One region of the Bacillus altaicus genome, then DNA from elsewhere that is predicted to be linked to it. Evidence: riboswitches for the same ligand, from Rfam matches in the RefSeq annotation. Region 1 holds a riboswitch; each other region holds the start of a gene.

The links. A riboswitch is a leader RNA that binds a small molecule or an ion and turns the genes downstream of it on or off. The one in region 1 is predicted to bind S-adenosylmethionine.
Region 2: linked by a shared signal. The riboswitch ahead of ACE38F_RS26185 (methionine ABC transporter ATP-binding protein) and the one ahead of ACE38F_RS00645 (MetQ/NlpA family ABC transporter substrate-binding protein) in region 1 are both predicted to bind S-adenosylmethionine.
Region 3: linked by a shared signal. The riboswitch ahead of ACE38F_RS02085 (bifunctional O-acetylhomoserine aminocarboxypropyltransferase/cysteine synthase) and the one ahead of ACE38F_RS00645 (MetQ/NlpA family ABC transporter substrate-binding protein) in region 1 are both predicted to bind S-adenosylmethionine.
Region 4: linked by a shared signal. The riboswitch ahead of mtnW (2,3-diketo-5-methylthiopentyl-1-phosphate enolase) and the one ahead of ACE38F_RS00645 (MetQ/NlpA family ABC transporter substrate-binding protein) in region 1 are both predicted to bind S-adenosylmethionine.

The regions. Positions count from the first base shown of each region.
Region 1 is NZ_CM143394.1:127,186-134,844, reverse strand. Features, by position in the region: gene ACE38F_RS00670 (S9 family peptidase) at 1-603, shown strand, start outside; gene ACE38F_RS00665 (DoxX family membrane protein) at 908-1,414, opposite strand; gene ACE38F_RS00660 (SDR family oxidoreductase) at 1,813-2,586, shown strand; gene ACE38F_RS00655 (methionine ABC transporter permease) at 2,926-3,594, opposite strand; gene ACE38F_RS00650 (methionine ABC transporter ATP-binding protein) at 3,569-4,609, opposite strand; gene ACE38F_RS00645 (MetQ/NlpA family ABC transporter substrate-binding protein) at 4,622-5,434, opposite strand; SAM riboswitch class I at 5,520-5,633, opposite strand; gene ACE38F_RS00640 (NAD(P)-dependent alcohol dehydrogenase) at 5,714-6,622, opposite strand; gene ACE38F_RS00635 (hypothetical protein) at 6,779-7,543, shown strand; gene ACE38F_RS00630 (FAD-binding protein) at 7,659-7,659, shown strand, end outside.
Region 2 is NZ_CM143394.1:5,086,633-5,094,291, reverse strand. Features, by position in the region: gene ACE38F_RS26205 (CamS family sex pheromone protein) at 1-193, shown strand, start outside; gene ACE38F_RS26200 (TSUP family transporter) at 289-1,059, shown strand; gene pruA (L-glutamate gamma-semialdehyde dehydrogenase) at 1,213-2,760, shown strand; gene ACE38F_RS26190 (cysteine hydrolase family protein) at 3,073-3,618, opposite strand; SAM riboswitch class I at 3,861-3,966, shown strand; gene ACE38F_RS26185 (methionine ABC transporter ATP-binding protein) at 4,090-5,109, shown strand; gene ACE38F_RS26180 (methionine ABC transporter permease) at 5,099-5,764, shown strand; gene ACE38F_RS26175 (MetQ/NlpA family ABC transporter substrate-binding protein) at 5,785-6,639, shown strand; gene ACE38F_RS26170 (DUF3926 domain-containing protein) at 6,813-7,004, opposite strand; gene ACE38F_RS26165 (ArsA family ATPase) at 6,997-7,659, opposite strand, start outside.
Region 3 is NZ_CM143394.1:394,417-402,075, reverse strand. Features, by position in the region: gene ACE38F_RS02105 (LacI family DNA-binding transcriptional regulator) at 1-102, opposite strand, end outside; gene ACE38F_RS02100 (YczE/YyaS/YitT family protein) at 201-827, shown strand; gene ACE38F_RS02095 (homoserine dehydrogenase) at 857-2,152, opposite strand; gene metA (homoserine O-acetyltransferase MetA) at 2,294-3,199, opposite strand; gene ACE38F_RS02085 (bifunctional O-acetylhomoserine aminocarboxypropyltransferase/cysteine synthase) at 3,183-4,481, opposite strand; SAM riboswitch class I at 4,575-4,679, opposite strand; gene ACE38F_RS02080 (chloride channel protein) at 4,999-6,228, shown strand; gene ACE38F_RS02075 (FMN-dependent NADH-azoreductase) at 6,296-6,922, opposite strand; gene ACE38F_RS02070 (response regulator) at 7,113-7,659, opposite strand, start outside.
Region 4 is NZ_CM143394.1:1,645,180-1,652,838, reverse strand. Features, by position in the region: gene ACE38F_RS08785 (carbon-nitrogen family hydrolase) at 1-356, opposite strand, end outside; gene ACE38F_RS08780 (pyridoxal phosphate-dependent aminotransferase) at 371-1,561, shown strand; SAM riboswitch class I at 1,614-1,719, shown strand; gene mtnW (2,3-diketo-5-methylthiopentyl-1-phosphate enolase) at 1,784-3,028, shown strand; gene ACE38F_RS08770 (2-hydroxy-3-keto-5-methylthiopentenyl-1-phosphate phosphatase) at 3,025-3,684, shown strand; gene ACE38F_RS08765 (methylthioribulose 1-phosphate dehydratase) at 3,681-4,319, shown strand; gene ACE38F_RS08760 (1,2-dihydroxy-3-keto-5-methylthiopentene dioxygenase) at 4,297-4,809, shown strand; gene ACE38F_RS08755 (hypothetical protein) at 5,129-5,404, shown strand; gene ACE38F_RS08750 (DUF3909 family protein) at 5,466-5,798, opposite strand; gene ACE38F_RS08745 (NAD(P)-dependent oxidoreductase) at 5,804-6,682, opposite strand; gene ACE38F_RS08740 (serine hydrolase domain-containing protein) at 6,687-7,659, opposite strand, start outside.

The sequences.
Region 1 (7,659 bases):
GAACCAAACTATAGAGGAAGTTCTGGTTATGGTAATGAATTTTTAAAAGCAAACTATAGAAAACAGGGAATTGCTGACTATGATGATATTATATCTGGAGTAGATAAACTAGTTGAAAAGGGGATTGTAGATAAAGATAGAGTAGGAGTTATGGGATGGAGCAATGGGGGATATATATCAGCTTTCTGTTCTACATTTAGTAGTAGATTTAAAGCTATTTCAGTTGGCGGTGGAATTACTAATTGGAGTACCCATTATGTAAAGACAGATATCCCTTACTTTATTAGAATGCATTTAGGAGATAATCCATGGAATGATCCAGAGATATATAAGAAAACATCACCAATGACATATATTCAATCAGCCTGTACGCCTACCTTAATTCAACATGGGGAAAAGGATGTAAGAATTCCAATTACAAATGCATATGAGCTACATCAAGGATTAAGAGAAATGGAAGTTGATACAGAATTAATTATATTTAAAGGAATGGCATATAGTTCTGATCAGCCAGGAATGAGAGTGGCTATTATGAAACAGAATTTGATGTGGTTTTCACACTATATTCTTGGAGAAAGTATGAAAGATTTTAGGACTTTATAATGACAGGATACATAAGGAAGGATTTTTTTTTATTTAGCTTGTGATTGTAGCTCTTGCTTCTGGTTCATCTACAAGTATACGTATTATTAGATTTTCAGATAGCCCAACGTTATAAGGTAAATTATAACGTTTATATAAATATAAATTACTTCTATAGATAAATTTGTATTATATCAAATTGTGAATAGTTTAGGTAATTTATTGTATATCAAAAAACCGAAATCTGATTATAGATTTCGGTTTCGTTTTATGTGCGAAAATGATCGTGTTTCTTATTATTTGATATTTCAAAGATGAATTGTTCTTATGCAGTTTTACTTAATTTATATGCTTCACGGTTATTTTTTTTGAAAAGTTTTGGGAAAACATAACCATCTAATCCAATACGTCCAGCATTCTGTCCTGCAACTAAAATGAACATAGTTAAAATAAGCAGGTTTGGGTTTACACTAACAGTTCCGCTTAATAAAAATGAAAGGTTCATTATGATTCCGAAAAATGCAGCTGTTTTTGTTAATCCACCTAAAATCAAACCGAGACCTACTAAAATTTCTCCCCATTGAACTAAAAAGCTAAATAGATCTGCGTTTGGAAGAACAAAATGTTGAAGGAAATCTGCCCACCAACCTTGTACTGCAGGGTGACTACCTGATGCTTGAGCGATAGCTCCTTTTAGAAAACCGCTTGCATCAAAAGACTGTCCGAAAACTTTTCCTATTCCAGCAGCAAGCCATGCATATCCTATGTAAAGTCGTAAAAATAATAATATGAAAGTAGCGCGTTTATCGGTTCTTAAAAAATTGATAACCATTGAAATCCCTCCAATGTATTGTATTTACATGTTTATTATATATCCATTGTGAATAAGTTCACAATGGAGGAAATGTGAACAAAGATAGGTTATGAGTAATTGTTTTATTTTTTGTAACATTTCATCTTTTTTGGTAGACTAATAATAGAGATATATTGAAAGGGGATAAAGAGTAGGTATGTGGATGAGCTTGTAATGATTAGAAATTGGATAGATGAATTTTTCTCTCTCATTAGTGAGGGTGTATTTAGTTCTCTACAAATCATTCAAGGACTGCATATTTGGCTTGTACATCCCTTTTGTAAGGATAGATGCCTATTTTATGTATCTGTCTTTTTTTGCGGGAAAGTTTATATCTCTTTTATAAAATATGCGTCTTTAATTTGGAGGAGTATATTATGAATCAATTGAAAAATAAAGTAGCTGTTGTTACAGGTGTTAGTCGTCTAGATGGTATTGGAGCAGCGATTTGTAAAGAATTAGCTGAAGCAGGATACGATATATTTTTTACGTACTGGACGAATTACGATAAAGAGATGCCTTGGGGCGTTGATCCAAACGAACAAATACAATTAAAAGAAGAGCTGATACAAAGCGGTGTTGAAGTATCAAGTATGGAGTTAGATTTAACTCGGAATGATGCGCCGGAACAACTTATAAATAAAGTTATTGAACAAATGCGGTACCCTGATATATTAATTAACAACGCAGCGTACTCTACGAATAATGATTTCTCCAATTTGACTGCTGAAGAGTTAGATAAACATTATATGGTAAATGTTCGCGGCACTACATTGTTAAGTAGTAAGTTTGCTCAAGGATTTGATAAAGAATCAGGTGGTAGAATCGTTAATATTACTTCGGGACAATTTAAAGGGCCTATGGCTGGAGAATTAGCGTATGCAACGACGAAGGGAGCTATTGACGCTCTCACTAGTACGTTATCAGCAGAAGTGGCTCATTTAGGGATAACGGTTAATGCGATTAATCCAGGCCCAACTAATACGGGATGGATGACTGAAGAGATAAAGCGTGGGTTAACACCGATGTTTCCTTTTGGCAGAATTGGTGAACCAAAGGATGCAGCAAGGCTTATTAAGTTTTTAGTGAGCGAAGAAGCTGGGTGGATTACAGGGCAAGTTATTCATTCAGAAGGTGGATTTAAGAGATAAATTTATAAATAAAAGAGGTAACTACTCAGTCATTCTATGAAAAACCGACAGAAAAAGCATTTTTTAAAATGGTCGAGGGGTGACTGGCTATGTATAGGAGCGGTCAGTGCCTTTTCCTGCCACGCACAAAGTTTTAAAACAAAGAAAGGTAGCAAGGTGTAGGTCCATTTTTATCTTCATGGTAGCAATCTATATGCTGAAAAATGAAAATAACTTTCTATAGGCAATAAGGGGCGTATTCTCGCCGGAATAATACGCCTTATCCAACTTCTAAATGAAATGTATGGCTGAGTAGTTACTAAAAAAGAAGGTATCTCATTTCAGCGAGATACCTTCTTTTTAATCTTTCTTCAATCTCCGCGCTATACCATTCCCTAATGACTGTAATCCTTGAACGAGAATGATTAAAATAAAGACTGTTGCATACATTACTTCAGGTTCGTAGCGTAAATGCCCGAATCGATATGCGAGATCACCAAGGCCTCCAGCACCTACAAGTCCAGCCATTGCTGTTGCACCGATTAAGCCGATCGTTGCGATTGTTAATCCGAGTACGAGAGATGGACGAGCTTCTTTAACCATGACGTGCCAAATGATTTTTAAAGTAGAAATTCCCATTGCTTGATATGCTTCAATAACACCACGGTCCACTTCTAATAAAGCCGTTTCCATTAAACGAGCAATATAGGGAGCTGTGAATACGACAAGTGGTACGATAACACCTTGCACACCAATAGATGTCCCCATTAGAAATTTTGTAAAAGGTAAAATAAAGAATAATAGAATGATAAATGGCAGAGAGCGAATGACATTAATAATTGTATTAAGAATCGGATATACGATTTTATTCTCTAGTTGGCCACCAGGTCTTGTTAAAACGAGTGTTACACCGAGTGGTAATGCAATTAGAATAGAGATAAGTAGTGAAATAGATGTCATTTGAAAGGTTTGAATTGTTGCTTCCCATATTAAGTTACCCCACTCATCCAAAAAGGATTTGTTTCCCATAATCGGTTCTACCTCCTTCTACGATAATTCCTTGTTCTTGTAAAAATGATAAGGCACGGTGTACTTCACTTTTTTCACCTTGCATATGAACGACCAGTCTCCCATATGCCTCATGTTTTAACTGCGTAATATTGCCTGATAAAATATTAGGATATACGTGGAAACGTTTTGTAGCGACAGCTAACGCTGGCTCTCCTGAAGAGGTTCCAATAAATGAAAGTGTTACGATTTCTCCAGTACTTTGTAGCTTTTTCTGTACCTCTTCTGGAATTTTAGCTGCAAATGCGCTATTTACAAATTTCTTCGTTGTTACATGTTGTGGGTTTGTGAAAATATCTTTTACGGTTCCACTCTCAACGACAGATCCATGTTCCATTACAGCAACTTGGTCACATATACGCTGGATGACATTCATTTCGTGTGTAATTAGCAAAATCGTAATTCCGATTTCTTCGTTGATCTTTAATAATAAATCAAGAATAGAATCGGTTGTTTCCGGATCTAATGCGCTCGTTGCTTCATCACTTAATAAAACTTCAGGTTCATGAGATAGTGCGCGGGCGATCGCTACACGTTGTTTTTGACCACCAGATAATTCACTTGGATAGGCATCTTTTTTATTAAAGAGATCAACAATGCGTAAATACTTTTCTACCCTTTTTTCAATTTCATTTTTGGGAAGGCCAGATAGACGTAAGGGTAGTGCGATGTTTTCATAAACGGTAACGGTTTTAAGTAAATTGAATCCTTGAAAAATCATGCCGATCTTTTGTCTCGCTTTTGCGAGTTCCTTTGTCGATAAGGTTGTTAAGTTTTGATCGTTTATAATGATATTTCCTGTCGTTGGTTTTTCTAATAAATTTACACAGCGAATTAATGTACTTTTACCAGCGCCGCTATATCCGATGATTCCAAATACTTCGCCCTTTTTTACTTTAAGGGAAGTTGGTTTAAGGGCCTCAACAGTTCCTTTTTTTGTTGTAAATACTTTGGAGACGTTTTTTAATTCAATCATTATAGTCAGCTCCTACCAAGACGGTAAAACAGAACCATCGAATTTTTTCTCAATGAAATCTTTTACTTCTTTAGATTGATAAGCTTTCTTTAATTTATTTACAACAGCATCATCTTTATTTTCAGTACGAACAACGACCCAGTTCACATATGGTGAATCTTTTCCTTCGCGGAAAATAGAATCTTTCGCTGGACTTAATTTTGCACCTAATGCAAAGTTTGTATTAATCGCAGCTGCCTTCACTTCACCTAGCTGCGTTGGTAGTTGAGATGCCTCTAATTCAACAATCTTTAAATTTTTCGGATTTTCAATTACATCTTTTGCAGTCGCCTTTTCTGTAGCTTTTGGATCAACTTTTAAAACCCCTGCTTTTTCAAATAGCTTTAGAGCACGAAGCTCATTTGTTGGATCGTTTGGGACAGCAATTGCGTCACCCTCTTTTAATTCTTTTACATCTTTTAAGTTTTTAGAGTATATGCCCATAGGGAATGTTACTGTGGAAAATACTTCAGTTAATTTCATATTACGTTCAGCTTTAAATACGTCTAAATAAGATTTGGTTTGATAGCTATTTACATCGAGGCTTTTTTCATCTAAAGATACGTTTGGTGCTACATAATCATTAAATACCTTTACATCGATTTGGAGGCCATCTTTTGCTGCAACTTCTTTCACCTTTTCAAAAATTTGTTCATGAGGTCCGCCTGTTACACCAACGGTAATCTTTTTCTCATCTAATGCTTTTACCTCTTTATCAGAATTAGCACCACATGCGCCTAACAATAAGACAGCTCCACTTACAATACTTACTAATACCTTTTTCATCTATAATTCCCCCTTAATATACGTTCCAAAATAAAAAGCACCTCTCAAAAATAAGAGAGGTGCCGAATAGACGAAATAGGTTCCTCTCTTATCTTCCAAAACGAAAATCGTTCTGCAGGAATTAGCACCTTAGCTTATACGTTATAAGCTCGGTTGCCGGGCATCATCGGGCCAGTCCCTCCGCCACTCTTGATAAGAGTATGTGTATTTAGTTTTTAAATATGGTACTAATAGTAAATCTTATAAAAAGAATTGTCAATATTATTTTCTGAATATATTTTATTTTAAGGTAATGGAAACATTACCTTTTTTATGTCCTGTCTCTACGTACGTATGAGCCTCTGAAATTTCTTCTAACGGGTAAGTTTTATCGATAACTGGCTTTAATTTTTCTTCTTCCGTTAGCCTTTTTAGTAGAAGGATATCTTCTTTGCTTACTTTTGCCATCGTTCCATTGACTGACACGTATTTACCGTTAGCAGTTAATGCGCTCTTGCAATGGGGTTTTTTAATTTTTCCAACTGCATCGAATATAATATCGTAGCGTTCATCGCGCTTTGTAAAATCTTCTTTCGTATAATCAATTACGTGATTCGCCCCTAAAGATTGTACTAACTCAAAATTTGAATTACTACAAACAGCTGTAACAGTCGCACCGAAATATTTAGCAAGTTGCACAGCAGCGGTACCTACTGATCCGGAAGCGCCATATATAAGTACTTGTTGTCCCTTTTTTATGTGCCCTTTTCTCAGAAAATGTAATGCTGAAGTTCCACCAAAAGGAATAACAGCAGCTTCTTCATACGTTAAATTGAGGGGCTTTAATGCTATCAATCCGCTTTCATGCACACATGTGTATTCGGCATAACCACCAACGTTCAGCTCCGTTAGTGCAAAGACTTGGTCTCCTTTTTCAAATTGAGTTACATCCGTTCCTATTTCCTCAATTTCACCAGATAACTCTACACCGAGTATAGGTCTTCTTGGTGTTTTGAAACCTAATATAATTCGCATAGGAATCCAAAATAATAGGGGACTAGTAAAGCTTCGCATTCTACAATCTCCAGTGGTTACACTTGTTGCGTGAATCTTAACTAATACTTCATTCTTTTTAGGAATAGGTTTCTCTACATCTTGAAGTTTGAGAACATTAGGTGGTCCATACTTTGTGTAAATAATTGCTTTCATAATGACCTCCTGAATTTAATTGTTTTTATTTACATCATATTTAGGTATTCCTTTAAAAATGTTGTTAGGAGAGGAATAAAGTTAAATAGAAATATTAAAAATTATATAGATTTCAGAGGAAAATAGATGATATCCTTTTGGAAAGGAGGGAGAATTATGAAAAAACTTATTTTAACTTCTAGTTTAGCCCTTGCAATTATTTTAGGTGCAGGGTGTAGTAATGAGAAAACAACAAAGACGGATGAACCAAAAAAAGAATCGGTACAAAAAGAAAAGGAATTAGCAGCGAAGGATGTTTTCAAGAAAGCGAATGAAGCTTTTAAAAATGAAGAACATGTAACGATGACATATGATGTAGGGATAAAAGCTGAAGGAACAGAGATGGATGTACTAAAGGCTAAAATGCAATTAGAGCCAAAGAAAAAGAATTCTCGTTCTGAAATGAATGTTTCTGGTACAGATGTTGTAGTGTATGCTGTGGATGGTAAAGTTGCTGGTCAGGTGAAAAATCCTAATACAGGAGAAGTTATATCTGTACCGGAGGAGCAATTAAATGCTGGCGGGATGAAAGCAACTCAAGATATTGTAGATAATTTAGAAGTGCCAGCAGTAGTTTTAGATAAAATGAAGATGGAGAAAAGCGGAGACAAATATAAGCTGAAGTTCATATTAAAAGGGCAAGAAACAGAAAGTATGTTAACTAGCATGGATGAAACGCAGAAGAAAATGCTACAAGCACAAAATGCAAAGATAGAAGAAGTGGATGCAGAATATATCATTACAAAAGATTTTAAATATGAATCAGCGAAGATAGATATGATTATGAGTAGTAATGGTGAGGATAAGGCACACATTATTACGAATGCAAAATATACATCGTACGAAAAGTTTGAGCCAATACAGCTGCCAGCAGCAAAGTAACAGTCTTGATGAGGGAGGGACCTAAAATAAGGATCGCTCTCTTTTTTGTTAATACTTTTTTTAGGAAAATAGGTACAATATGAAGAGGAAGGACGTTAGAAAAGGAGAGTGCCATT
Region 2 (7,659 bases), 160 kb from region 1:
GCTTGATATTCCTGTTCAATTCAATGGGAAAGCTGAAGTAATTGGTTTTACACAATATGTAGCTGGACTTGTTATGGAATACTTCCCGAATTATATGAAAGTACAAGTAACAATTAAATCTGTAGAACGTCCAGAAGCGATTATTATACGTGAAGCGAAGCAAGATGAACCTTTTGTGAAAATTTTAGATTAAAAGATGAGAGCTGTTCCGTAAAGGAACAGCTTTTTTTCTTGAAAAATTTTGTTATAATTTTAAATGTTACAAATAAAGGGGTAAGGGGCAAATTCATGGAAGAACTAAGCTTTCAAGTCATTATTTTATTAATTGCATTCGGGTTTTTAGCTGCTTTTATTGATTCGGTTGTTGGAGGGGGAGGGTTAATTTCGCTTCCTGCACTTATGTTTGTTGGTTTATCACCAGCTTCGGCAATCGCAACGAATAAATTGGCAGCGACGATGGGGACGCTTACCAGTACAATTTATTTTATTCGATCAGGTAAGGTGGATTTTCGGATTGTAGGAAAGTTAATCCCGTTAACTATTATTGGAGCGGTCGCAGGTGCTTTAGTAGTAAAGTTTATTCCGCCTGATATTTTGCGTCCACTAGTGCTTGTAATGTTGGTTTTTATTGCCATTTATATTATTGCGAAAAAAGATTGGGGAAGTGCATCTACCTATAAAAAGATGACAAAAGGAAAAACATTAATGTTTTTCTTTGTTATTTTAATGATAGGGTTTTATGATGGTTTTTTTGGACCAGGGACAGGATCCTTTTTAATTTTTGCATTTTTATTAATTGGTTTGGATTTTATTCAAGCGGCAGCATCTGGAAAACTTTTGAACTTCGTTAGTAATATCGTATCTTTAATTACTTTTTTATTTTTAGATGTGATTCATTTTGAATACGGTATAATTATGGGATTATCAATGATTTTAGGTGCTTATTTTGGATCGAAGTTTGCGGTTCAAAAAGGTATTGGATATGTAAGGACTTTATTTTTATTAGTTACTATTTTATTAATCGGGAAAAATGTTTTGGAATATACTCATATTTTGTAGATTCATACGTATGTATGAATCTCTTTTTTTTATTATATTTTAAAAATTTATTAATTTTTAAAATATAAGTCTAGGAATATTTGAATAAATCTAAATTATCGTGTAGAATAATGTTGTAAAATGTAAACGTTTTTCTAAGGGGAGGCTAAAAAGATGGTAGTAGCATACAAACATGAGCCATTTACAGATTTTTCAGTAGAGGCTAACAAATTAGCGTTTGAAGAGGGTTTAAAGAAAGTAGAATCTTATCTTGGACAAGACTATCCATTAATTATCGGGGGAGAAAAAATCACTACAGAAGACAAAATTGTTTCTGTAAACCCTGCAAATAAAGAGGAACTTGTTGGTCGCGTTTCAAAAGCAAGCCGTGAATTAGCTGAAAAAGCAATGCAAGTAGCGGATGCAACATTCCAAACTTGGAGAAAGTCAAAACCAGAAATGCGTGCAGATATTTTATTCCGTGCTGCAGCAATCGTTCGTCGTAGAAAACATGAGTTCTCTGCTATTCTTGTAAAAGAAGCAGGTAAACCATGGAATGAGGCAGATGCTGATACAGCAGAAGCAATCGATTTTATGGAATATTATGCTCGTCAAATGTTGAAATTAAAAGACGGTATGCCAGTAGAAAGCCGTCCAATTGAATATAATCGTTACTCTTACATTCCATTAGGAGTAGGTGTTATCATTTCTCCTTGGAACTTCCCATTCGCAATTATGGCAGGTATGACAACAGCTGCTGTAGTTTCTGGTAACACAGTATTACTAAAACCAGCTAGTACAACTCCTGTAGTAGCAGCGAAATTTATGGAAGTATTAGAAGAAGCTGGTTTACCAGCTGGCGTAGTAAACTTCGTTCCAGGTAATGGTTCTGAAGTTGGTGACTACTTAGTAGATCACCCTCGTACACGTTTCGTTAGCTTCACTGGATCTCGCGATGTAGGTATTCGTATTTATGAGCGTGCAGCGAAAGTAAACCCAGGCCAAATTTGGCTAAAACGTGTTATCGCTGAAATGGGCGGTAAAGATACAATCGTTGTTGATAAAGAAGCAGATCTTGAATTCGCAGCTAAATCTATCGTTGCATCAGCATTCGGATTCTCAGGACAAAAATGTTCTGCATGTTCTCGTGCAGTAATCCATGAAGATGTATACGATCATGTATTAAATCGTGCTGTGGAATTAACAAAAGAATTAACAGTAGGTAACCCAGATGCAAAAGACATCAACATGGGACCTGTTAATGACCAAGCTGCATTCGATAAAGTAATGAGCTATGTTGCAATTGGTAAAGAAGAAGGTAAAATCGTATCAGGTGGCGAAGGAGACGATTCTACAGGCTGGTTCATCCAACCAACAATCGTTGCTGACGTTGCAGAAGATGCTCGTTTAATGAAAGAAGAAATCTTCGGACCAGTAGTAGCATTCTGTAAAGCAAAAGACTTTGATCATGCACTTGCAATTGCAAATAATACAGAATACGGTTTAACAGGAGCAGTTCTTTCTAACAACCGTGACCATATTGAAAAAGCACGTGAAGACTTCCACGTTGGTAACTTATACTTCAACCGTGGATGTACTGGTGCAATCGTAGGTTACCAACCATTCGGTGGCTTTAACATGTCTGGTACAGACTCTAAAGCTGGTGGCCCTGACTACTTAGCACTTCATATGCAAGCAAAAACTACTTCTGAAACTTTATAAGAAATAGTAAAAGAGATCTTCACAGTTTGTGAAGATCTCTTTTTTTGAGAAATTCTCTATATATAGAAGCTAGTTAATTTAAATCGAGAAATAGTTACCAAATATTACTATGTATTCTTTAGAATTAGTTAAACCCTATTAATATCGGGATAAACATGAAAATAGAAACAAAACAGCGAGAAAAATTGACTTATTAGTCATATTTTTTAGTATTCATTTTGAGGATTTCCTGTATAATACAATTTGAAAGAAAATCTATGGTTTGACAAGAGAACACTCCTTTCGGTTTTGCTAACTGAAAGGGGTGTTTTTTTAGGTCGCTAAAAACTCTTCTGTACTCATTATATTTGCGTATACTCCATTTAAACTCGCCAAAATTGTATTATGAATATAAACAGCTGGTATAGTAGCATTCTTAAATGAAAGATCTTTTGTAGCACAAGCATCGTGTATTACGGTACAGTGAAGGCCAAAATCAAAAGCAGCCCTTACCGTAGCATCAATACACATATGGGTCATCATCCCGCAGATTACGACGTGCTCAATTCCTGAACGTTGTAATCGTTCTAGAAGATCAGTTTCTCGGAAGCTATTTGGATAATGTTTAAGGATAACGGATTCCTCTCTAAGTGGACGGACATTTTCGTGAATATGGACACCTTCTGTATTGGGTAGGAAAAAAGTAGCACTATCCTTTATAGCTACATGTTGGATATGAAAAATAGGTTCGTTTCTAATTCTAAAATGTTGTAGTAGCTGATCAGCATATTCACTTGCTTCTACGGGATTACGTAATTCCATCTTGCCATTTGGAAAATAATCATTTTGAATATCGACGAGCAAAAGGGCTGTTTTCATATATTTATCTTCCTCCGAATTCATATTGAAATACTGTTATTCAATTAGTAGAGAAGATTCTCCTCTTTAAAAGTATGAGTGAGGAGGATGTTACATAACTATAAAAATTACTATTGTATTGTGATTTTTTTATTTGAAAATTTTAATAGAGGAATAATTAATATTTTTCTAAAAAATATATTGACTCTTATTATTCTGAGTTCTATAATGAGAATTAATTAAACGACAATTAAATCGATACACTCTTATCCAGAGAGGTGGAGGGACTGGCCCTACGATACCTCAGCAACGGGTTTTTTAATACCGTGCTAACTCCAGCAAGCTTAAAGTAGGCTTGGAAGATGAGAAGATGTGAACGAGTACATATAAGTGCTCTCCTTCTTATCTTTTACAAGTGATAAGAAGGAGAGCACTTTTTATTTTACCTCGAAAGCTCTACTTCAAGTTTTACAGCATATAGGAGGGAAGAAAATGATTTCTTTTAACAATGTAAGTAAAGTATATGAATCAGGTGGGCAATCTGTTCATGCGGTGGAGGATGTAACGCTGTCAGTTGAAAAGGGCGAAATTTTTGGCATTATCGGATTTAGTGGTGCTGGAAAGAGTACGTTATTACGTTTAGTAAATATGTTAGAACGACCAACTGCAGGAACAATTTCAATAGACGATAAAGATATTACATCATTATCGGCGAAAGAGTTACGGAAACTAAGACAAAGAATTGGGATGATTTTTCAAAGCTTTAATCTATTTAATTCAAGAACAGTGTTTGGGAACATTGCTTATCCATTAAGGTTAGCGAAATTGCCGAAGAATGAGATAAAAGAAAGAGTGAATGAACTACTAAAGTTTGTTGGTTTAGAAGATAAAGCGAACTATTATCCAGAACAGTTATCAGGTGGACAAAAGCAGCGCGTTGGGATTGCAAGAGCACTTGCGACATCACCGGATATTCTCATATGTGATGAGGCAACATCAGCTTTAGATCCGGAAACAACAACAGAAATTTTAAATTTATTAAAGAAAGTAAATAGAGAGTACAATTTAACGATTCTACTTATTACACATGAAATGCACGTTGTGAAAGAAATTTGTCACCGTGTAGCTGTTATGGAAAAAGGAAAAGTAATTGAAGAAGGAAAACTGTTTGACGTTTTCACACAACCAAAAACAAAGACAACTCAAAATTTTGTACGCTCTGTTATTAATGATCACTTACCAGAAAGTGTTCTAGCGAAAATTCAAAACGGAGGTCAGATTTATCGCCTGACTTTTACTGGGGAAGAGACAGGGCAGCCTGTACTATCATATATTGCGAAAAACTATAACGTCGATGTAAATGTTCTTTACGGAAATATTATTGAACTCCAAAATGTGCTATTTGGAAATCTTCTTGTAGAACTACAAGGTGAACAGAAAGAAATTCAAAAAGCATTACAACATCTAAGACTGCAAGTGCAGCTGAAGGAGGTAGAAGCTCATGCGAGTTGATTGGAGTATATTTTGGCCTCGCATATTAGATGCGACGGGGGATACCCTCTTAATGGTAATTGTAACCCTTATATTCGCTACAATTCTTGGTATACCTCTAGGTTTGCTTTTATATGTAACGAGAAAAGGAAACTTTTTAGAAAATAAATGGGTCTTTTCTATTCTTAATATCATAATTAATACAATTCGTCCGGTTCCATTCATTATCTTTTTAGTAGCTTTAAGCCCACTAACAAGAAGTGTTATTGGAACAACGATTGGAACAGCGGCAGCAATCTTCCCAATGACGTTAGTTGCATCAATTGGTATTGCTAGAATGGTTGAAACAAATCTTGTTTCTGTTCCGAAAGGGGTAATTGAAGCAGCGCAAGCAATGGGTGCTTCACCAATTAGAATTGTTTTTGAAATCCTCGTGCCAGAAGCGTTAGCACCATTAATCTTAGGTGTAACGTTTATGACAGTTGGTTTAATTGAATTTTCAGCAGTTGCTGGGCTTGTCGGTGGTGGCGGTCTTGGTGACTTAGCGATGACATATGGTTATCAACGTTTTGATACGTCAGTGATGTTCGTAACGGTTGTTTTACTTATCATTCTCGTACAGATAGCTCAAAATTTAGGGAACTACTTTGCGAAAGTCTTTTTACGCAGATCATAAAAGGAAGAGGGGAAAAGAAAATGAAGAAAATTTTAGCATTTGCATTATCAGCGATCGTAGGAATTACAGCCTTAAGCGGCTGCTCAGGTGGAGACACAGGTGCAGGAGCTAAAGAGAAAGTAGTTCGCATTGGTGTAACTGGAACGGATGGAAACGCTTGGGAAATTGTAAAGGAAAAAGCTGAAAAAGAAGGGATTAAAGTTAAACTGATTGAGTTCTCTGATTATACAACGCCAAATAAAGCGTTAGCTGATGGAGATATTGAACTAAACTCATTCCAGCACATTGCTTTCTTAGAGCAATTTAAAAAGGAGCATAGATTAGATATTACAGCTGTTGGTACAACACAAATTGCACCGATGGGCTTATACTCTGAAAAATATAAGAAAGCAAATGAAATCCCAGATGGTTCAGAAATTGCTATTCCAAATGATCCAACGAACCAAGCACGTGCATTAAAACTTCTTGATGCAGCTGGATTATTAAAGCTTAAGAAAGATTTTGGTCTATTTGGGGATCCAAGCGGCATTGCTGAAAATCCGAAGAAGCTAAAGATTACACCGGTTATCGCACAGCAAACACCTCGTGTGTTAAAAGATGTAGCGGCTTCAGTTATTAATAACGGTGTTGCTGGTCAAGCTGGATTAGACCCAGCGAAGGATCCAATTTTCTTAGAAGATCCAAATAATGAAAATGCAAAGGCCTATATTAATATTTTCGCAGCTCGTACGAAAGATAAAAAGGATCCAACACTGAAAAAAGTAATTGAACTATATCATTCAAAAGAAGTAACAGATGCAATTAAGAAAGAAACAAATGATGGTTCCATTTCAGTAGATCTTTCACTTGATGAGCTTGAAAAAATCGTAAAATAATTATTGAGTTTAACGACTAACAGTAGGAACCCCTCCGCTGTTAGCTCGTTAAACATATAATCTACTTAACAAACAAAACCCTAATTCTGTACCTTCCAATTTTGTATAACATAGAATCCAATGTTTGTTAAGTAGAGTGATGGACCAGGAGTTTTCCTGGTCTTTTTTTATGGTTATTCAATCATGATACTTTTTAAATTATCTTCGTGATGCTCTTGTTCTTTCGGATAAGCAGCTAGCTCCTCTTGTAAAATATTTAGTGCTTGCTTAGCTGATTGCTGAATCGGATTCGGTAACTCTTCTAATATAAGCATACCGAATTTTATTTTTGTACGAATTACCTTTCTTAGTAGTTCATCATGCATGTACTACACCTCCAAACCGAATATTTAGTACATCATCTTCAAACTTAGCTCCTTGAATAGAAAGGTGCGTTAATGTTTTTGGCAAGGTGATATTTCGCTTCGCAGAACCGGCTCGAATAATAAGTTCATCACCTTTTTGATTTAATGAAAGTTCACTTTTGTTTGAGAAGGGAATGGACAGAACGAAAATATACTCATCGCCATCTTTTTTTACATATTGTGTGCGACCGTTAAATTTCACTTCCGTAGGAGAAGAGTCAGATTTAAATAAAGCGTCTCCTACACGTTCTAACATAGACAAACCAACAACTTCTTGTTCAAACATCGGAGCTTCGTAAATAGGAAGTGGCTGAAAACTATCTTGAATTAATGTTTTATATTTCTTTTGTGTATCTTTCCATGCCTGAAAATAAGGATCGGTGACAGTGTTAGGGATGATGCGGTTAATCATAATGGCATCAACGTTATAATCGTATAAGTTTAAATACGTAAAGCTGCGCTGAGCTTCTTTAATGACCATTTTTTCAGGATTTACAACAACGCGAATGCTGGTTACCTCTCGGTTTGATAAAATATCTCTCATTTCTCCAAGCTGTTCAAGTGTATTTGTTAATTCGTCCATAATATCATCGGTTGGAAGGGGGACACCAAGGAG
Region 3 (7,659 bases), 270 kb from region 1:
TTTTCGTTTCTGTTCATTCACGTACGGATGATTATTGAGTACACGCGAAACAGTTGAAACAGATACCCCAGCAAGTTCAGCAATCTTTCTTATATTCGTCATCTCATTCTCCCTTTCCCCTCAAAAATTCTCACTTGACCTGGTAAGCTTTCCACAATATATCCTTTCCTAGCAAATACATTTTGAAAGGATATACAACTATGCTTCGATTCAAACTAGAATATATATTTTTCATTGGTGGTTTACTCATTCTCTCCATCGGTATTAATATGATGACGACAATTACTTCCTTTGGACTTAGCCCTTATGATTCCTTCTTTATTGCACTATATCAAAATTTTGGGATAAGTATTGGTTTTTGGATTTTCATGATTAACCTTGTTTTTACCCTAATCGTACTCTTTTGGGACAAAAAACAAATTACAATCGGCACAATTGTCACAATGATTCTTATTTCTCTTTTTGTTGATTGGATTGGTTCTATTACAACTATTATGGACGCTATCCGCTCTCTTCCAAAATATATAACACTTATTTGCGGAAATCTATTCGTCGGAGCTGGAATTGGTCTTTACGTTTCTACAAACCTTTGCGCAGCACCTCAAGAGGCTTTTGTTTTAACGGTTGCTGAGAAAAAGAAATGGACATTTAGAAGAACAGAAATTTCATTAGCTTTTTTATTTTTAACATTAAGCTTCTTGTTAGATGGACCAATCTATTTTGGAACAATTATCTTATCCTTTACAACAGGTTGGATTATTCAAGCTTTTATTCAAGTTGGTACGCAGATTTTAAATAGAAAAAACCCTATTAAGCAAGCCGCTTAATAGGGTTTTTCGTTTTATTAGAAAAGATACTACTTAGCATCTCCTTCAATTCGATAATTTGCTTTCACACAATCTATTTCTTCATACGATTGCAATGTATGTAGAATGTACTCGTAATCTGCAAGAGAAGCACGATGCGTTACAATTACGATTTCTGCTTTCCCTTTCTCTTCAAGTGGCATTTGAATAATCTTTTCAAAACTAACACCGCGTTCAGAGAACAATGATGTAATTTTTGCAAATACACCAATTTCGTCTTTCACATGAAGTCTTAAAAACTTTTTCACAATAATTTCATCTGGCTCTTTTAGTACCTTTTGATATTGCGGGACTACAGCACTCTTTCCTGTTACACCTAACCTAATATTTTGCATTACAGCAACTAGGTCAGAAACAACAGCTGTCGCTGTCGGTAAGCTTCCTGCTCCCGGACCATAAAACATCGTTTCTCCTACCGCTTCACCATACACATAGACAGCATTATATTCATTTTGCACCGCCGCAAGAGGGTGTGCATTTGGAAGTAAAGTCGGCTCAACTGTAACCTCTAATTTCTCGCCATCTCGCTTTGCAAGACCAATTAATTTAATTGTATAACCTAAGCTCTTACTATATTCAATATCTTCTGCTGTAATAGAAGTAATTCCTTTTACCTTCACATCTCCAAGCTCTACATTTGTAGAGAAACCGAGAGTAGCCAAAATCGTCATTTTTCTTGCTGCATCTAAACCTTCTACGTCTGATGTTGGATCTGCTTCTGCAAATCCAAGCTGCTGAGCTTCTTTTAACACGTCGTTATATGCTCTCCCTTCGTCTGACATTTTCGTCAAAATAAAATTTGTCGTTCCATTTACAATTCCCATTACTTTCGTAATAAGATCTGAAGAAAGTCCTTCTACGATGCTTCGTAAAATTGGAATTCCTCCAGCTACACTTGCTTCATAAAATAAATCAGCCTTGTTATCTTTTGCCACCGCTAAGAGTTCCGCTCCGTGTAACGCCATTAAATCTTTATTTGCAGTCACAACGTGCTTCCCTCCTTTTAAAGCTTGTAAAATATATGCTTTCGCATCATCAATGCCGCCCATTACTTCGATGACAACATCAATATTAGGATTATCTAAAATTTCATTCACATCTTGTGTTAATAGAGTAGAAGGTACCTCTACCTCTCTCTCTTTCTCAATATTTTGCACCAACACTTTCGTTACTTTCACCGGACAACCGACTTGATGTATAAGTCGTTCTTGATGATCTGTAATAATACGAACTACACCACTACCAACTGTCCCAAGACCTAATAAGCCCACTTGAATTTCTTTCATAATACTGTCCACCCCTCAAAAATTGTGTTTAGATGCCATTATATAGACAAAAAATCTGAAAAACAATGTATTTTGAACATTCTGAAAAATAAGGGTTAATCTTTACAAATAAAACGCTACCACGTGTTACACAATCATTATTTACAATATATAAGGGGTTTCTTGATACACGTAATAATTCAGCCAATTAGAGAATAATAAATTCCCATGACTCTTCCACCTAACAAGTGGCTTCTCATCTGGATTATTATGTTTAAAATAATTTTTTGGCACATCAATATTTAACCCTTTTTGGCGGTCCCGTTCGTATTCTTGCTTTAACGTATCACAACTATATTCACTGTGTCCGAGTGCGAAAACTTGCCTTCCCTCTTGCCCAATAACAAGATGAACACCCGCTTCTTCAGAATTGGCTAATAACGTTAATTCTTTCACTTTTTCAATATCGTTCTCTCGTACTTCTGTATGACGAGAATGCGGAGCAAAAAACACGTCATCAAACCCTTGTAACAATTTCACATGTTGCTCGCGAACCTCATGTTCAAATACACCAAACATTTTTTCAGCAAGAGGATACTTCGGCACACCATAGTGATAATACAAACCTGCTTGTGCCCCCCAGCAAATATGAAGCGTAGATGTTACATTCGTTTTTGAATACTCCATAATACGTTCAAGCTCTTCCCAATAATCTACTTCTTCAAAAGAAAGAGTTTCAACTGGTGCTCCTGTAATAATGAGTCCATCAAATTTTTCATTCTCAATATCACGGAATGTTTTATAGAAGCTCATTAAATGGTCCTGCGCTACATTGCGAGACAGATGCGATTCCATATGAAGTAAATGAACATCTAATTGCAACGGTGTATTTCCAATTAAACGAAGTAATTGCGCCTCTGTTTCTTGTTTTGTAGGCATTAAATTTAATATAGCAATTTTCAAAGCGCGTATATCTTGTGTTGCTGCTCGCTCCTTCGTCATTACAAAAATATTTTCCTTCTGCAATACTTTGCGAGCTGGTAAATCTTTATCAATTATGATCGGCATGTTGTTTGCCTCCGACTAGCGCCGCTTCTAAATCTGCAATAATATCAGAAACATCTTCTATACCGACCGATAAACGGATTAAATCAGATGTAACGCCAGCTAAACGCTGATTTTCTGCGCTTAATTGTCTGTGCGTCGTACTAGCAGGATGTATTACACAAGTTCTTGCATCAGCTACATGTGTTACAAGAGTTGCAAGTTTTACATTTGCGATAAATTCTTTTGCTGCTTCTAATCCGCCCTTAATACCAAATGTTAAAACTCCACTAGCACCTTTTTTCAAATACTTTTGTGCTAACGAGTAATTTTCATTACTATCTAACCCTGGATAATTCACCCATTCAATGCGATCATGATTAGCAAGCCACTTAGCAACTTCGAGAGCATTTTCACTATGACGCTCCATTCGTAAATGCAATGTTTCCAGGCCAATGTTGCTAATATATGCATTGAATGGGCTCATACAGTTTCCGTAGTCTCTTAATAACTGAACTCGTGCCTTCACAATATACGCTGCTGCTCCAAAATTTTGAACATAGCTTACACCGTGATAACTCGGATCAGGTTCGACAAGCTCAGGGTATTTTCCACTTGTCCAATCGAAGTTCCCTCCGTCTATTACAATGCCGCCTAGAGAACTTGCATGGCCATCAATATACTTCGTTGTGGAATGGACAATGATATTTGCCCCATATTCAAATGCCTGGCATAAATAAGGCGTCGCCAATGTATTATCAACGATAAAAGGTACTTCTAATTCTTTTGCTGCCGCTGAAAGTTCTTTGAAATTCAAAACGTTCATTGCTGGATTTCCTAACGATTCTGCATAAACGAGTTTTGTCTTATCATTAGCAAGTGCCGCAATTTCATCTGCCGTTAAATTAGGATTAAAGAACGTAACATCGATGCCAAGCTTACGCAAACTCACCCCGAATAAATTAAACGTTCCTCCGTAAACAGTTGAAGAACAAAGTAAATGGTCTCCACTACTGCAAATATTTAAAACTGCAAGCATAATAGCTGCCTGCCCAGAAGCTGTTGCAACAGCCCCTACACCGCCTTCTAAATCTGATAACTTCTGCTCAAATGCAGCTAGAGTAGGATTTCCAATACGCGTATATATATATCCTTCTGCCTCTAAATTAAATAGTGCTGCTAAATCATCTGACGTATCGTATTTATACGTTGTACTTTGATAAAGTGGCAAAACACGCGGCTCACCATTTTTTGGCGTATAGCCACCTTGCACACAAATCGTTCCTTTCCCCCATGATTCTCCCATCTCTCATTCTCCTTTCTTTTAATGCAAAATAAAAAACTGCCCCTTCCCTGAAAACAAGAAAGGAGCAGTTTGAAAACACGCTCTAAAGGATCTTTCTTATCTCTCAGGATTATTACCTGCAGGATTTGGCACAATTCCGTTATACGGCTGTTGCCAAGGTTTCATCGGGCCTGTCCCTCCACCTTTTCTTGATAAGACTATGCAATTACCGTTGATTTTATAGCAATAATTTCCTAATGTCAAATAGTTTTTCTGAATGTTCTAAATTAATTGTAAGGAATTTAATTTAAACAATAAAAGAAATATATTCCATATTCATTTGAAAAAGACCTTTTAAAAACTCCGATCAATATATAGAATTAAATAAGTGGTTTAACCGCGTGGGTTTCAAATTTTTATGAGACCCTAATATATTGAATAAGCCAACCACTCAAAAAGATACTATATATATTCAATTCATTTCACACTAGCATATTTAATCCTTTCTACATTAAAACTTACATAACGGAGGTACAACATGACAAATAAAAAGGACATGCACTATATACTCGTCCTATATGGCATTCTTTTAGGCGCTATGGTAGGAGCTACAGTCTGGTTATTTTTAGTTACAATAAATATTGGAATTCACTTTATTTGGGGATACTTACCTACTATTTTCTCTTCTCCTCCTTATTACACCATTTGTGTAACAATCATCGGTGGTATCCTCGTTGGTTTAACACAAAAATACTTCGGTACATATCCACGTCTTATGCCGGAAGTGATGGCTGAATATAAAAAAACAGGTAGAATTGAATACAGTTTTGTACATAAAGCTACTTTAACTGCGATTATCGTTTTAATATTTGGAGCTAGTTTAGGACCAGAAGCTGCACTTGTTGGAATTATCGGTGGACTTTGTACATGGGTAGGAGATCGCTTTAAATTTGCTTTAAAGGGAATGAATGAACTAACAGAGGTTGGAATTGGTGCTACTTTAAGTGTCATTTTTAATGCACCATTATTCGGTTACTTAGCTCCGAATGAAAATGAGGGTGAACAAATTAATGAATTTTCGAAAGGAAAAAAGGCAATTGTATATTTAGCTACCACTTTTGCCGGTTTTTCAGTTTACTTATTACTTAGTAAACTCGATAATCGTGGATCCTTTATTGTTGATTTCGGGGAAGGGTCTCTTGCTCTTAATGAATGGATCGCCTTTCTACCACTTGCTAGCATTGGTGCTATAGTTGGTTTCTTTTATTTCAAATTAGAATTCGCATTAGAAAAATTAATCTACCCCTTCAGGGAATACAAAGTATCACTTGGAATTATAGGTGGTATTTTACTCGGGGTTACTGGAACTTTTCTTCCGTACACGTTATTTTCAGGGGAACATCAATTAAAAGATTTAGTCGTTGAATGGAGCCATTTATCTTTCTGGGTACTACTTCTTTCAGGAGTTTTAAAATTATGTATTACTGCCGTTTGTTTAAATACGGGTTGGCGCGGCGGACATATTTTCCCCATTATATTTGCTGGATCAAGTATCGGATATGCTATAGCTTCTATTCTGCCTATAGATCCAATATCTTCTGTAGCCATCGTCACGACAGCTATTTCAAGCTATGCATTAAGAAAACCAATAGCTATAACATTACTATTACTCATGTTTTTCCCGCTCAATTTATTATTACCGATGCTCGGGGCTGCTGCAATTGGCAATGCATTTCCGCTTCCTAAACATAACGAAACTACAAATTAATATAAAAAAAGCAGCATTAACATGTAAATGTTAATGCTGTTTTTTCGAGTGACGATTATGTTTTTAATTAAAATTCACTTGCTACTTTAGCCGCTTCTTCAAGACCTGCTGCAATGATTTCTTCTGCTTTATCTGGGAATTGGTTATGTCCTTCGATAACTACTGTTTCCATGTTTGTTGCGCCGAAGAAGCCCATCATGCTTGCTACGTATTTAACAGCCATTTCTACTTCAGCTGCTGGTCCTTCAGAATATACGCCGCCGCGTGCATTTAATAACGCAATCTTCTTATCTCCAATAAGTCCAACCGGACCTTCTGGTGTATATTTAAACGTTTTACCAGCACGGTTTAAATAATCAATATACGTGTGTAATACAGCTGGAATCGTTAAGTTCCATAATGGGAAACCGAAAATTACTTTATCCGCTTCTAGGAATTGATTTAAGTACTTATCAGCAACTGCTACCACTTTTGCTTCTTCTTCTGTTAAATCAAATCCTCTACTTGCTTTGAATGTACCATTAATCATATCTACGCCTACATATGGTAATTCTTCTTTATATAAATCAAGTTCTACTACTGTATCATTTAGATGTGCTTCTTTATAGTTTGCTAAAAATGCCTCGTATAATTTCACACTAACTGCTTGTTCCGCTGGGCGGTTGTTTGCTTTTACAAATAAAACTGTTGCCATTGTTTTTCCTCCTACTACTCACTCTTATGTTGTTATATATCACTTACGAAAAAGGGTACTCCCTTGTAATTGTTGTTGCTTACAAATATATTCTATCTTTATATCAAGACAATTACGTCCTCACATAGACGTATTTTTCCATAAAAAAAGTCCACCTTCTAAAGGCGAACTAGGTCTTACGACTTTTGTCTTATACAATTCCATTTTTCACTGCATATAATGCTGCTTGTGTGCGATCGGATAAATGTAACTTACTCAAAATACTACTCATATGAGCTTTTACCGTTTTTTCTGTAATAACTAAAACAGAAGCGATTTGTTTATTACTCATCCCTTTCGCCAATAGCTGCAATACTTCATTTTCTCTCGCTGTTAACACATCCACTTGAACGGAAGGTTCTTCTTCTTTTTCTTCCTGTGGTAAAGTTTGAGAAAGAAGGGCATTTGCTATATCTGGATGTAATTGAATATTACCTTTATACGCGCTTCGAATAGCTTCAACAAGCTGATCTGGTTCTATATCTTTTAAAATATAACCGCTCGCCCCAGCTTTTAGTGCCGGCAATACATGAGCTTGATCAGAAAAACTAGTTAATACAATTACTTTCACGTTTGGATATTCTTTTTTGATACAAGCTGTTGCCTCAATTCCATCCATCTCAGGCATATATAAATCCATTAATACGACATCTGGACTCGTTTCGCCTACTTTCACCAACGCTTCTTTCCCATTGTTT
Region 4 (7,659 bases), 1.5 Mb from region 1:
ACACCTTGCTCTGTTTGCTTTGCTATGGAACCACCAACAATATGTACACCATATTGTTTCGACCATTCTTTCAACTTTTCTTTCGTTTCCAATCCATCCCTATCTGCAATTTCAGAAAGTCTTGTTAAATCATATCCTGTTGTCCATAATTCTGGTAAGACGATAACATCTGGTCTTTCCTTCATCGCTTCGCTTATTTTATTTTTAGCATTCTCAATATTTTTTTCTACATCTCCAAAGATAATATCCATTTGAATACATGCCACTTTCATTTTGTCCGCTCCATTCTTAATTTTTTCTTTACAAAATACTGGAAAGATTATATCATTTGTCACTAGAATTGTAACAACTTTCAAAAGAGGTGGAAAGTATGAAAAATTTTCAACCTTCCAAAGTAGTAACATCATTGCCGACACAATTTTTCGCTTCACTTGTTGCAAAAGTTAACAAAGTCGTTGCAGCTGGTCACGATGTTATTAATCTAGGTCAAGGTAATCCAGATCAACCAACACCGCAGCATATCGTAAAAGCTTTACAAGATGCGGCTGAAAAGAGCATTCATCATAAATATCCGCCATTTCGCGGACATGAAAGCTTAAAAGAAGCCGTGGCAACATTCTATCAACGCGAATATGATGTAGTAGTAAATCCAAAAACTGAAGTTGCTATTTTGTTTGGCGGAAAGGCTGGATTAGTAGAATTACCAATTTGTTTTACAAACCCTGGTGATACCATTCTCGTTCCAGATCCAGGCTATCCAGATTATTTATCTGGAGTTGCTTTAGCAAAAGCGCACTTTGAAACAATGCCGCTTATTGCAGAAAATAATTTTTTACCGGATTATACAAAAATTGATGACTCTATTGCCAAGCAAGCAAAGTTAATGTTTTTAAACTATCCAAATAACCCTACCGGTGCTACAGCATCAAAAGATTTCTTTGATGAAACCATTCATTTTGCTAATAAACATAGTATATTAGTTGTTCATGATTTTGCTTACGGTGCTATCGGATTTGATGGTCAAAAGCCTGTTAGTTTCTTGCAGGCAGACGGTGCCAAAGATACAGGAATTGAAATTTACACTTTATCGAAAACTTTCAATATGGCTGGATGGCGTATTGCTTTTGCAGTGGGGAATGAAAGTGTCATCGAAACAATTAACCTATTGCAAGATCATATGTATGTTAGTATTTTTGGTGCAGTTCAAGATGCTGCCCGCGAAGCACTATTAGGCTCGCAGTCTTGTGTGGTAGAACTTGTTAATAGTTATGAATCTCGAAGAAATGCTCTTATTAAAGCTTGTCACTCGATTGGTTGGAATGTAAATATTCCAACCGGATCATTCTTTGCATGGCTTCCTGTACCAGAAGGCTATACATCTGAGCAATTTTCTGATATTTTGCTAGAAAAAGCACATGTCGCTGTTGCCCCTGGTATTGGATTTGGTGAGCACGGCGAAGGATATGTTCGTGTTGGTCTCTTACATACAGAAGATCGATTACGAGAAGCAATTAATCGAATTGATAAATTAAATTTTTTCAAAAAGTCATTGACAACATAAAAAAAATCTGACAAAATTCAGTTATCTTAAAAATTTAAACATTTCTAAATACTTCTTATCAAGAGCAGGTGGAGGGACGAGCCCGACGAAACCCGGCAACCGATCTACAATTGTAGACACGGTGCTAATTCTCGCAGCGTTACGCTGACAGATAAGGAGCTGGTTGTAAAAAAACCTCTCCTTAGCTGAGAGGTTTTTTTATTTAACTAGGAGGTTATAACAATGAGCGGAATTATAGCGACATATTTAATCCACGATGATTCTCACAACTTAGAAAAGAAAGCAGAACAAATTGCAATTGGTTTAACAATTGGTTCATGGACTCATTTACCACACTTATTACAAGAACAATTAAAACAACATAAAGGCAATGTCATTCATATTGAAGAGTTAGACGAACAAGAACATATTAACTCCTATCTTGGCAAAAAAGTATTACGTGGAATCATTAAAATTCATTATCCATCGCTGAACTTCAGCCCAGACTTACCAGCCATTTTGACAACAACATTTGGAAAACTTTCGTTAGATGGGGAAATTAAACTAATTGATTTAACATTCTCAGACGAATTAAAGAAACAGTTCCCTGGACCGAAATTTGGAATTGAAGGCATCCGAAACCTTTTACAAGTTCAAGATCGCCCTCTTCTAATGAGTATTTTCAAAGGGATGATAGGACGGAATATTGGATATTTAAAAACTCAACTACGCGATCAGGCAATTGGAGGCGTAGATATTGTAAAAGATGATGAAATTTTATTCGAAAACTCATTAACACCACTTACAAAAAGAATTGAATCTGGGAAAGAAGTTTTACAATCTGTATACGAAACTTACGGACATAAAACTTTATACGCAGTAAATTTAACAGGGCGAACTTATGATTTAAAAGAGAACGCGAAACGTGCGGTGTTAGCTGGAGCAGACATTCTTTTATTTAATGTATTTTCTTATGGATTAGATGTACTGCAATCACTTGTAGAAGACGATGAAATTCCAATTCCTATTATGGCACACCCTGCTGTAAGTGGCGCATATTCGTCATCGAAACTATACGGGTTCTCTTCGCCATTACTACTTGGAAAATTACTACGTTACGCTGGTGCTGATTTCTCTTTATTCCCATCACCATACGGCAACGTTGCATTAGAAAAAGAGGAAGCCCTTCTCATTACAAAAGCATTAACTGAGGAAGACCACTATTTCAAGAAAAGTTTTTCTGTTCCATCTGCTGGAATTCATCCTGGTTTCGTTCCCTTTATTCTACGAGATTTTGGTAAGGATGTTGTTATTAACGCCGGCGGCGGGATTCATGGGCATCCAAATGGAGCTCAAGGCGGTGGCAAAGCTTTCCGTGCTGCAATTGAAGCTACTTTACAAGGTAAACCACTCCATGAAGTGGATGAAATAAATTTGCATAGCGCACTACAAATATGGGGAAATCCTTCTCATGAGGTGAAATTATGAGTATTCAAGTATTTTGTGATTTCGATGGTACGATTACAAATAACGATAATATCATGTCCATTATGGAAAAATTCGCACCACCAGAAGCAGAGGAAATAAAGCAAAAAATTTTATCGCAAGAACTTTCTATTCAAGAAGGTGTTTCTCAATTATTTCGATTAATACCTATTAATCTACACGATGATATTATTCAGTTTTTACAAGAAACTGCTGAAATCCGTACAGGTTTTCATGAATTCATACAATTTATTAATGAAAATAACATTTCCTTTTACGTTATATCAGGTGGAATGGATTTCTTCGTCTATCCACTCTTACAAGAAATAATCCCTAAAGAACAAATTTATTGTAATGCAACTGACTTTTCAGGAGAATTTGTTGAAGTTAAATGGCCGCACCCTTGTGACGAGCAATGTCAGCATAGTTGCGGTCTCTGTAAATCATCATTAATTCGGAAACTAAGCTCTAAAGATGATTTTCATATTGTGATAGGAGATTCCATTACTGATTTACAAGCAGCAAAACAAGCAGATAAAGTATTTGCCCGTGACTTCCTTATTACAAAATGTGAAGAAAATCATATTGCTTATACATCCTTTAATACATTTCACGATATTCAAGTCGAATTACAACATTTGTTGGAGGTGAAATCATGAAACAACTTTTTCGTCAATGGTATGACTTAAGTGAAATAAAAAAAGAATTAACAACTCGGAATTGGTTTCCAGCAACGAGTGGAAATATTTCTATAAAAGTCAGTCATGATCCCCTTACTTTTCTTATTACAGCAAGTGGAAAAGATAAAACAAAAACCACTCCAGATGATTTTCTATTAGTAAATCATCAAGGAGTTCCCGTTTTAGAAACTGAATTACGCCCTTCAGCAGAAACAATATTGCATACACATATTTATAACAGTACGAATGCTGGGTGCGTACTTCATGTTCATACAACTGATAATAATGTCATCACAAATTTGTATAGCGATAAAGTCACCCTTCAAAATCAAGAGATTATTAAAGCTCTTGATATTTGGGAAGAAGGTGCAACGATTAACATTCCTATTATCGAAAATGATGCTCATATCCCAACGCTTGGAGAGAAATTTCGAAAGCATATACAAGGAGATTCAGGAGCAGTATTAATTCGAAACCATGGCATTACCGTATGGGGCCGTGATAGCTTTGATGCAAAAAAAAGATTAGAAGCTTATGAGTTTTTATTCCAATTTCATATAAAATTATTATCAATTCAAGGAGGCGTTTCTAATGGCGCAAATTCGTATTCATGAGGAAAATACTCGTATTGAGAATGAAGTAGAAGTATCAACCTTTCTACAAGGAGAAGATGTTTTATATGAGAAATGGAATATTTCTAAACTTCCTACTCATTTAAAAGAAAATTACTCCTTAACAGATGAAAATAAAGCTGAAATATTAACGTTGTTTTCAAAAGAAATTGCGGATGTTTCAGAGCGCAGAGGTTATAAAGCATATGATGTGATTTCACTTTCAAATAGCACACCTAACCTTGACGAGTTATTAATTAATTTTCAAAAAGAACACCATCATACTGACGATGAAGTTCGCTTTATTGTCAGCGGTCATGGCATCTTCGCTATTGAAGGAAAAGATGGTCGATTCTTTGACGTTGAACTTGAGCCTGGTGATCTTATATCTGTACCTGAAAATGCAAGACACTATTTTACCTTACAAGATGATCGCCAAGTTGTAGCTATTCGTATTTTTGTTACAACAGAAGGTTGGGTTCCAATTTATTAAGGTAGCTAGTTGAATAAAAGAACTTGGAACCCCTTTTCCAACCTTTTATTCACTCTACATATATACATCCTCCTATGGAACAGGCTTATTTCATAACATTGAAGTAAGCCTGATTTTTTATTTACTAAAATGATTTGTCCCTTTCGTTTGTTTAAATCAAATATATCGAATCATAATTCCACTTTATCAAGTGCATTTCGGAATACTTTTTGAACATTTATTGAACTTTTTTTGAATTTTTTCTGAAAATTCTGTTTTGCGTATGATATACTACAACTAATAAGAAGGAAAAGAATATTGCAAACAGAGGGGGATAATCATGAGTTTACTTATCGCACTTATACTAGGAGTTATATGCGGAGCTATTCCTGTCATTTTAGGAGCTATTATGGAAGAATTAGAAGTTGGTGTTTTAGGTTTTGCTGCATCGTGTGTAAGCGCTTTATTTTTCGGTTTATATGGTGCTATTCCTGTTTCTATTCTGTGCGCATTTTATATACTACGCCATGCTCGCGCGAAACAGTTGGGTCCTAATCACATTGCACAAGTTATTCCATTCCCAATTGAAAGATGCCGTCGCGCTTCCAGCCTATAGATTATCCAACTTAAATATTATGCCTGCCTAAATAAATAAAAAGTCCTCAAATGAGGACTTTTTATTTATTTTCTTCTAGAAATTGAAACAATTCTTGCAAATGAAGTGCATCTTCGCTATAGCTAACGGATACATGACATGTCCCTTCAATCTCAGCATGCATATAAAGAGCAATTCCATCCCGATCATATTTCAATGCCAAATAAAACTCCATTTCCTCTAACATCTTTTTCGAGGTTCGGATAACATAATGCCCTTTCTCATCTCTTCCATATTCAAAATCTGGTTCAAAATCGTATTTTTGTTTAAAAGCTTCTTTTTGCTTATCATTAATCTGTACACAAGTTGCTCGCTGCACAGCATCAATCATTTCGTCAAACTTTTGGAGATCCATCTCATTTACCCCCTTATATACTTTTTGTATAATACTTGTGTTCCACTATTCTCTTTTCCATCTGCGATTAGCTCTTCATACAATTCCTTCGCTAGGGTTAGGCCCGGTACTGGTAATTGTAATTTTTCAGCTTCATCTAAAGCAATCTTCATATCTTTCATAAAATGCTTTACATAAAAGCCAGGTTCAAAATCTCCTTTTAACATTCGAGGAGCTAAATTACTTAATGACCAGCTACCTGCTGCTCCTGTCGAAATACTCTCTAATACTTTATCTGCATTAAGTCCAGCCTTTTTCGCATACGCTACCGCTTCACATACTCCTATCATGTTAGAAGCAATTGCAATTTGATTGCACATTTTTGTATGTTGTCCACTCCCAGCAGGGCCTTGCAACTGAATATTTGTTCCTAGTTTTTCAAATAGAGGTAAGCAAATATCATATATTCTGTTCTCTCCACCGACCATAATTGCTAGTCTAGCTTCTTTAGCTCCAACATCCCCTCCAGATACTGGTGCATCTAATGTATATATATTCTTGCTTTTCGCAACTTCATTAATACGTTTTGCCAATGTTGGTGTCGATGTTGTAAAGTCAATTGCTATCGTACCTTCATTTGCATGTTCTAAAATTCCATCTATCCCAAAATACACTTCTTCTACATCATGAGGATAACCAACCATCGTCATAACAACATCAATTTGCTTTACTAACGCTTTCGGTGTATCACACCAAGTCGCACCCTCTTGCACTAAAGAATCCGCCTTTTCCTTCGTTCTATTATATACATATACTTTATAACCACTTTGCATTAAATGGTTAACCATACTTTTTCCCATCACACCAATACCAATGAAACCTATTGATAAATTTTTATTCTCCATCTTCTCATCCCCTTTGTTCTAATAAATCATTTACCATCTTCCTAAATTCCTTATTAAAATCATCATCCAAACTATTTTTCACATTTGAGAATAAAATAACAAACGTTCCTTTTTCTTTATTGAAATTATTAAACGTATTCCAACCAGATAGTACACCATGGTTATGGAAAAAATCAGGATATATGTAAAAGCTAAATGCATATTTTCTTTCTTGTGAAGGTGTAAACATCGCTTGTATACTTTGTTCTGAAAGAAGCTTTCCATTTATAATCGCTTCATCTAATTTCTTCATATCTCCTACTGTCGTATACATCTCACCAGAACCATATAACCAGTCCATCCCTAATTTTTGCGCTGGTACAAGTTCTTGATCTTTCTTCACATAACCCTTCGTGAAGTTTTTATCTCCAGGTACCATATTTCCCATACCTGATTCATGCATCTCTGCCTTTGTAAATATATTTTCTTTTATATAATCTCCTAAAGGCTTTTTCGTTATATTTTCTATAATATAAGCGAGCACCATATAATTATAATCCGTATACTTCCAACCTGTTCCTGGTGGAAAATCTAACTTTTGACTTCCAATCCAATTTATTAAATTGATACGTGAAGCTACATTAACCTTTCCTTTCCCACTTTCCGGTAAACCAGATGTATGCGTTAACAAGTGATATAACGTGATGTTTTTATCTGCTGGAAATGAAGGAATGTATTTATTTACATTATCTTGGATATTTAACTTCCCTTGTTCTTGTAACTGTAGAATGGATGTAGCAACAACTGTTTTCGTAATAGAACCGATACGATATTTTGTTTGAGGCGTATTTTCTATTTTATTTTGAACATCAGCATATCCATATCCTTTATTCAATATAACATGCTCTTTATCTGTCACCAAAACTGTCCCATTAAATTGCTTTCCTACTAAATATTGATCTAACTTTTGAGATATACTAGCATAATCAATTTTTTGT